2 regions of the Streptomyces sp. NPDC094143 genome follow, and region 2 is predicted to be linked to the other one. Evidence: riboswitches for the same ligand, from Rfam matches in the RefSeq annotation. Region 2 holds a riboswitch; the other holds the start of a gene.
The links. Region 2 has a riboswitch for cobalamin ahead of ABTZ58_RS22915 (cobalamin biosynthesis protein). Riboswitches for the same ligand answer to the same signal wherever they lie in the genome.

Region 1 (3,942 bases), on a different contig from region 2:
GCTCGACCTGGGGCTGCCGGCGGCCGTGCCGTGGCTGGTCCTGGCGGCCGTACCGGCTCTGGCCGTGGCGCTGCTGCCGCGCCGGGAACACAGAGAGGACCGGCAGGACGGTACGGGCAGGGAGGAGGGGGCGCCCCGGGCGGAGTGATCCGGGCTCCCCCCTCCCCCGCGGACGCACCCCCGGAGTGCGACGTCGCACGCGCCCCGGCTGTCGAGGGGGCCGTACCGTGCGGCTCACCGCCGCGGAGCACAATGATCATCCGGCGCCAGTATCCTGGGTCGGCTGTGGCACCCCCCACCAATCCCCGTGCGACCACGGGGAGTTCGGGCTGCGGCAAAGAACTTCCCACCTGCATGAGACGAGGACGAGTGCTGCTAGCGGGCCGCTACCGGCTGGATGTTGAGATCGGGCGCGGTGGAATGGGAGAGGTCTGGCGGGCGTACGACGAGACGCTCGCCCGAGCGGTGGCCGTCAAGCTGCTGCTGCCCCAGGACACCGACGCCACGGCGGCCTCCCGGTTCCGCCTGGAGGCCCAGACCGCCGGGCGTCTCAACCACCCGAACCTGGTCGGCGTGCTCGACTTCGGCGAGTACGACAACCGGCTGTACCTGGTGATGGAGCTGGTCGAGGGCGACAGCCTCGCCGGGGTGCTCGCCGCGTCGGGCGCACTCCCGGCCGGCCGGGTGGCCGACCTCGCCGCCCAGGCCGCCGCGGGGCTCGCCGCCGCGCACGGGCAGGGCATCGTGCACCGCGACATCAAGCCCGCCAACCTCCTGCTGGACCACCACGGCACCCTGAAGATCGGCGACTTCGGCATCGCCCGCTTCCTCGACGACCCCGGCGCCGCGCTCACCGCGACCGGGCAGATCGTCGGCACCGGCCTCTACCTCGCGCCGGAGCGCGCCCTCGGGCAGCCGGCCGGCCCCGCCTCCGACATGTACTCGCTGGGCTGCGTGCTCTACCAGCTGCTCAGCGGCCGCCCGCCGTTCCAGGCCGACACCGCCGTCGCGCTCCTGCACCAGCATCTCGACGCCGCGCCCGTGCCGCCCCGCGAACTCGGCGTCGCCGGTCTCCCGCCGGCGTTCGAGAACTACCTGCTGGGACTGCTCGCCAAGCAGCCCGAGGACCGGCCGTCGGCCCAGCAGGCCGCCGAGTGGTTCGCCGGCGGCGCCTGGCAGGGGCGGCCCGAGCCGCTGCCGGAAGCCACGCCCCCGACGGCCTCCCCGGTCCCGTCCCCGGCGCCGGCGGCCTACCCGCGGGCCGGGACCGGCGCCCCGGCCACATACGCGCTGCCCACCGGGTCGCGCACCGCCCCGGGCGGGCGGGCCCGCCGCGCGGCACCGCGGGGCGGCCCGGGCGGCGGTCCGCAGGGCGGAGCGGGCAGCCGTGCGCAGGGCGGTCCGGGCAGCCGTGCGCAGGGCGGTCCGGGCAGCCGTGCGCGGGGCGGCTCGGACGGCCGGTCGCGCCTGGCCGTCACGGCCGCCGCCGCGGCTCTCTTCCTCGCGGCGATGTACCTCGGCATGGTGTGGTTCGCGCCCGAGGACACCGCGACGAAGGGCACCGAACCCGACGCCTCGCCGTCGGCGAGCAGTCCGGCGGCCTCCGCGGAGCCGAGGTCGGGAGCCTCCGCCGGTCCGGTCACGTCCACCGCGGGCACCGGCGTGACGCCGGCCGTCGGCACCGTGGGCGATGTCACCCCGTCTTCCGAGGCGCCCGCCGCCCCGGGCCCGGCCGAGCCGACGCCCGGCCCGTCGAGCCCGGCGCGGGAGCCGGGCGCGGGCGGCGCGGAGCAGGTGGAGCAGCCGGGGCAGCGGCCTCCCCACGTCCCCGCGGACGGCGGGGAGGACGAGGACGACGAGGGCGAGGACTGAGCGGGCCTGCGCCGGTGCGCGAGCGGGCGCCCCCTCGCGCGCCCCCTGGGGCGGCTTGTCATCGCCCTGATCCCGGCCTTATTGTCACCACGCCTTGGTGAACGGGAAATCCGGTGTGATGCCGGTGCGGCCCTCGCCACTGTGAATCGGGAAGTCCGGCTCCGGCCCTCGCGGGCAGCCACTGGGTCCTCGTGACCCGGGAAGGCGGAGTTCGGGCGGTGGTACCCGTCAGCCAGGAGACCGGCCAAGGCGCGTCAACCATCCACGAGGTGCTGGAGAGGGTCTGCTGAGCCATGCACATAGCCGAGGGTTTTCTGCCTCCGGTGCACGCGGCCGCCTGGGGCGTCGCGTCGGCGCCGTTCGTCGTCCACGGAGTCCGGTCACTCACCCGTGAGGTGCGCGAGCACCCCGAGAGCACCCTGCTCCTCGGTGCCTCCGGCGCCTTCACCTTCGTCCTGTCGGCCCTGAAGCTGCCGTCCGTCACCGGAAGTTGCTCCCATCCCACGGGCACCGGCCTGGGGGCCATGCTGTTCCGGCCGCCCGTCATGGCGGTGCTGGGCACCATCACCCTGCTCTTCCAGGCGCTGCTGCTGGCGCACGGCGGGCTGACCACGCTCGGCGCCAACGTCTTCTCCATGGCGATCGTCGGGCCCTGGGCCGGCTACGCCGTCTACCGGCTGCTGCGCCGGTACGACGTGCCGCTCATGGTGACCGTGTTCTGCGGGGCGTTCGTCGCCGACCTGTCCACCTACTGCGTCACCAGCGTGCAGCTGGCGCTCGCCTTCCCCGACCCGGGCAGCGGGTTCCTGGGCGCGCTGGGCAAGTTCGGGTCCATCTTCGCCGTCACCCAGATCCCGCTCGCGGTCAGCGAAGGGCTGCTGACGGTGCTCGTGATGCGGCTGCTGGTGCAGTCCAGCAAGGGCGAACTGACCCGGCTCGGCGTGCTGTCCGGCGCGAAGAGCGCTCGGACCGAGTCGGAGGCGGTGGCGCGATGAGCCGGAACACGAAGATCAACCTGCTGCTGCTGCTCGTCGTGGCCGCCCTCGCGGTGCTGCCCCTGGCCCTCGGCCTCGGTGACCACAAGGAGGAGCCGTTCGCGGGCGCGGACGGTGAGGCGGAGTCCGCGATCACCGAGATCGAGCCGGGCTACGAGCCGTGGTTCTCCCCGCTGTACGAACCGCCGTCCGGGGAGATCGAGTCGGCCCTGTTCTCCCTCCAGGCCGCTCTCGGCGCCGGTGTCCTCGCCTACTACTTCGGCCTGCGCCGCGGGCGCCGGCAGGGCGAACAGCGCGCGCTGGAGCGGGAAGCCGGGAGCGCGCCCGCCGGCGCGGCCGGGAAGTCCGCCGACGGTCAGGGCTGAACCCGGGTGCTGCCGATCGACGTGGCGGCGCACAGCAGTCGCTGGCGCCGTCGTCACCCCGTGGACAAGGCCGTGCTCGGGCTCGGTCTCACCGTGCTCGCGATCTCGCTGCCGCCCTGGCCGGGCGCGGCGCTGGTGCTGGTGACGGCCCTGGCGCTGCTGCTGGGGCCGGCGGGCGTGCCGGGCCGGCGGCTGTGGCGGGCCTACCGGGTGCCGCTGGGCTTCTGCGTGACCGGCGCGCTCCCGCTGCTCGTCCGGATCGGCGGCCCTGACGGTTTCGTCTCCCTCGCCGGTGACGGGCCCGTCCGGGCCGGGGAGTTGCTGCTGCGCACCTCGGCGGCCTCCCTGGGCGTGCTGCTGTTCGCCTTCACCACCCCCCTGTCCGACCTGCTGCCGCGCCTGGTCCGGGCCGGGGTCCCCGCGCCGGTCGTCGACGTCGCGCTCGTGACGTACCGGATGAGTTTCCTGCTGCTGGACTCCGTGCGGCGGATCCGGGAGGCCCAGGCCGCGCGTCTCGGCCACACCAGCCGGGCCGCGGAATGGCGTTCCCTGGCCGGGCTGGGCGCCACCGCGTTCGTGAGGGCCTTCGACCGGGCCGCCCGCCTGCAGGCCGGACTCGCCGGGCGCGGCTACGACGGCACCCTGCGCGTGCTGGTGCCTCAGGCCCGGGTCTCCGCCCGCTTCACGGCCGCCGGTTGTGCCCTGCTCGT
Region 2 (3,942 bases):
ACAGCGGGGCGGAACGTCAAACCCCCGTTGTGGACACCCATGCGCCCCTCCCAGTTCATCTTCCGTTCACTCGGGTTACTTACGTTCGTCCAGCCAATGACCTCGAACGATTGCCTGGGTAAATGGAAAGCTTCTCGCTGATCCTCGCGATTGTGGTGGTAACCGCACTCGCGTTCGATTTCACGAACGGTTTCCACGACACCGCGAACGCGATGGCCACGACCATTTCCACGGGCGCCATGCGACCGAAGGCCGCGGTCGCCATGTCCGCGGTCCTGAACCTGGTCGGCGCCTTCCTGTCCGTCGAAGTCGCCAACACGATCTCCAAGGGCCTCGTCGACGAGGCCGGCATCCGTCCCGAAGTCATCTTCGCCGCCCTGGTCGGCGCGATCCTGTGGAACCTGCTGACGTGGTTGGTCGGCCTGCCGTCCAGTTCCTCGCACGCCCTCATGGGCGGTCTGATCGGCGCCACGATCGCCTCGGCGGGCGTCGGCGCGGTGCACGGCGACGTGCTGGTGACCAAGGTGCTCATCCCGGCGGTCGCCGCCCCGCTGGTGGCGGGCGTCGCGGCGATGCTGGCCACGCGGCTGACGTACTCGCTGGGCCGCAAGGCCGACGGCAAGGCGTCCGAGAAGGGCTACCGGGCCGGCCAGATCGCCTCGGCGGGCCTGGTCTCCCTGGCGCACGGCACCAACGACGCGCAGAAGACGATGGGTGTCATCACCCTGGCCCTGGTCGCCGGCGGCGCCGTCGCCCCCGACTCCGACCCGCCCATGTGGGTCATCCTCTCCGCGGGCATCGCGATCGCGCTCGGCACCTACCTGGGCGGCTGGCGCATCATCCGGACCATGGGCAAGGGCCTGACCGACCTCCGGCCGCAGCAGGGCTTCGCCGCCCAGACCAGCGCGGCCACGGTCATCCTGGCCTCCTCGCACCTCGGCTTCTCCCTCTCCACCACCCACTCCGTGTCCGGCGCGGTGATGGGCGCGGGCCTCGGCCGCAAGGGCGGTGTCGTCCGCTGGTCGACCGCGACGCGGATGTTCGTCGCCTGGGGCCTGACCCTGCCGGCGGCCGCCCTGGTGGGCGCGCTCGCCGAGTACGTCACCGGCTTCGGGAACTGGGGCACCGCCGTGGTGGCCGTCTTCCTCGTCGCCTCCTCCGCGGCGATCTGGAAGCTCTCCCGGCGTGAGGTCGTCGACCACACCAACGTCAACGACGCCGGCGCCGAAGCCGACGAGGAGCCGGCCGGCGTGGTGACCGCGGCGATGGCCGCGGTGACGCCGCCGCCCGCGGGCCCCACGGCCGGCGACGTCCCGACGTTCCCCGCCCAGGCGGCCGCCGAGCGGACGCCCACCACGACCACCACGGTCTGACCCCGCCCACCGGTTACAAGGAAGAAGCAGAGATGAAGATCGACTGGGCGGCGCTCGGCTCCGTCTTCGGCGTCAGCCTCGTGGTCACCGTGGCCCTCGTGGGGCTGTTCACCCTCGGCATCACCGGTCTGTCGCGCCGCGAACGGGCGGTGGCGCAGGGCGGGTCCGCGGGCCTGGCGGTGACGGGCGCCTACGCGTGCTTCGCCGCGTGCGCGGCGGCCGTGGGGTACGGCATCTACCTGATCGTGGCCTGACGGCCCGACCGCACATCGTGTCCGCCGGGCGGCACGGGACCTCGGTCCCGTGCCGCCCGGTCGTCGTGTGTGCGAAAGGGACGGTGTGGGGTTCTCCACACTCTCCCCTCGCAGGTCAAGGGCAAGTTGACGGCGGTTCGCGCCCGTGGTGGACTTCCGGGGCCAGTACGGCGGCAGGAGAGGAAGCCGGTGCGAGTCCGGCGCGGTCCCGCCACTGTCACCGGGGTAGCCATCCCCGGGAGCCAGGAACTCTCACCGCCGGTCACGTCGAACCAGGGCGCGGACACCCTGAGTGAGGACACGTATCGCCATGCGCGGCTGCCGATCGAGGTTCAGCACCCCACCCCTGCCTGCCCCGTTGGGCGGCTGACCCCATGGGTGCCGGTCGCGTCTTCGCGTACGGTGCCGCCGCCGGCCTGATCGGTGACCTGCTGCTCGGCGACCCCCGCCGAGGGCATCCGGTCGCCGCGTTCGGGCGGGCCGCGGGTGCCGTGGAACGAGTGGTGTGGCGGGACCACCGCGGGTGGGGCGCGCTGCACGCCGGGGTGTGCGCGTCAGGCGCCGTCGCGCTGGGGGCTGTCGCCCAGCGTGCGGTGCGGTCCTCCGCCGTCGCCTCCGTCGCGCTCACCGGTGCCGCCACCTGGGCCGTCGTCGGGGGGACTTCACTCGCGCGCGAGGCGCGGACCATCGGACGTGCCCTGGAGGCGGGCGACGTCGAGGCGGCCCGGGCGCGGCTGCCGCATCTGTGCGGACGCGACCCGCAGGCCCTGGACGCCGACGGCATTGCCCGGGCCGTGGTCGAGTCCGTCGCCGAGAACACCTCCGACGCGGTGGTGGGGGCACTGGTGTGGGGGGCCCTGGGCGGGGTGCCGGGGCTGCTCGGGTTCCGGGCCGTCAACACCCTGGACGCCATGGTCGGGCACAAGTCGGCCCGTTACCGCCGCTTCGGGTGGGCCTCCGCGCGGCTGGACGACGTCATGGGGTGGCCGGGGGCGCGGCTGACGGCCGTCCTGGCGACGCTGGCCGGGCCGGATCCGCGCGGCGCCGTGCGCGCCTGGCGGGCGGACGCCGCGCAGCACCCGAGCCCCAACGCCGGCCCCGTGGAGGCCTCGTTCGCGGGGGCGCTCGGGGTGCGGCTGGGCGGGACCCTGTCGTACGGCGGGCGGGTGGAGCACCGGCCCGTGCTCAACGAGGCGGGGCGGGGCGTCGGCATCCGGGACGTCGAACGGGCCGTGCGGCTGTCCCGCCGCGTCGGCTGGCTCGCGCTCGGCGTCTGTGTCGCCGCGCGCCACATCACGAAGGGGCGTACGTCATGAGCGGTGGGCTTCTCGTCGCCGGGACCACCTCCGACGCGGGCAAGAGCGTCGTGACGGCCGGGATCTGCCGGTGGCTGGTGCGTCAGGGCGTCAAGGTCGCGCCCTTCAAGGCGCAGAACATGTCCCTGAACTCCTTCGTGACGCGGGAGGGCGCCGAGATCGGGCGGGCGCAGGCCATGCAGGCACAGGCCTGCCGGGTCGAGCCGACCGCGCTGATGAACCCCGTGCTGCTCAAGCCCGGTGGCGAGCAGAGCAGTCAGGTCGTGCTGCTGGGCAAGCCGGTCGGCGAGATGAGCGCGCGCGGCTACCACGGCGGGCGGCAGCGGAAGCTGCTCGGGACGGTGCTGGACTGTCTGGAGCAGTTGCGGGGCACGTATGACGCGGTGATCTGTGAGGGGGCCGGTTCTCCCGCCGAGATCAACCTGCGGCGGACCGACATCGTCAACATGGGCATCGCCCGGAACGCCGGGCTCCCGGTGCTCGTCGTGGGCGACATCGACCGGGGCGGTGTCTTCGCCTCGTTCTTCGGGACGGTGGCGCTGCTGTCCCGCGAGGACCAGGAGCGCGTCGCCGGGTTCCTGGTCAACAAGTTCCGCGGGGACGTCTCCCTGCTGGAGCCCGGGCTGGAGATGCTCCAGGGCCTCACGGGGCGGCGGACGTACGGCGTGCTGCCCTTCCGGCACGGGCTCGGGATCGACGAGGAGGACGGGCTGCGGGTGTCCCTGCGCGGTGCGGTGCGCGAGTCCGTCGTCGCGCCGCCCGTCGGACAGGACGTGCTGCGTGTCGCCGTGTGCGCGGTCCCCCTCATGTCCAACTTCACGGACGTCGACGCGCTGGCCGCCGAACCCGGTGTCGTGGTGCGGTTCGTGGACCGGCCGGAGGAGCTGGCCGACGCCGACCTCGTCATCGTGCCCGGCACCCGAGGGACGGTCCGCGCGCTGGACTGGCTGCGCGAGCGGGGGCTCGCCGACGCCCTGGTGCGCAGGGCCGCCGAGCAGC

Region 1: it holds a riboswitch for cobalamin, as region 2 does, so the genes downstream of both, ABTZ58_RS07300 (energy-coupling factor ABC transporter permease) here and ABTZ58_RS22915 (cobalamin biosynthesis protein) in region 2, are expected to answer to the same signal.

Annotation. Positions count from the first base shown of each region.
Region 1 is NZ_JBEOTZ010000004.1:164,279-168,220, forward strand. Features, by position in the region: gene ABTZ58_RS07290 (MDR family MFS transporter) at 1-148, shown strand, start outside; gene ABTZ58_RS07295 (serine/threonine-protein kinase) at 355-1,872, shown strand; cobalamin riboswitch at 1,951-2,135, shown strand; gene ABTZ58_RS07300 (energy-coupling factor ABC transporter permease) at 2,166-2,867, shown strand; gene ABTZ58_RS07305 (energy-coupling factor ABC transporter substrate-binding protein) at 2,864-3,232, shown strand; gene cbiQ (cobalt ECF transporter T component CbiQ) at 3,239-3,942, shown strand, end outside.
Region 2 is NZ_JBEOTZ010000018.1:55,609-59,550, forward strand. Features, by position in the region: gene ABTZ58_RS22905 (inorganic phosphate transporter) at 123-1,373, shown strand; gene ABTZ58_RS22910 (hypothetical protein) at 1,406-1,627, shown strand; cobalamin riboswitch at 1,760-1,898, shown strand; gene ABTZ58_RS22915 (cobalamin biosynthesis protein) at 2,002-2,943, shown strand; gene ABTZ58_RS22920 (cobyric acid synthase) at 2,940-3,942, shown strand, end outside.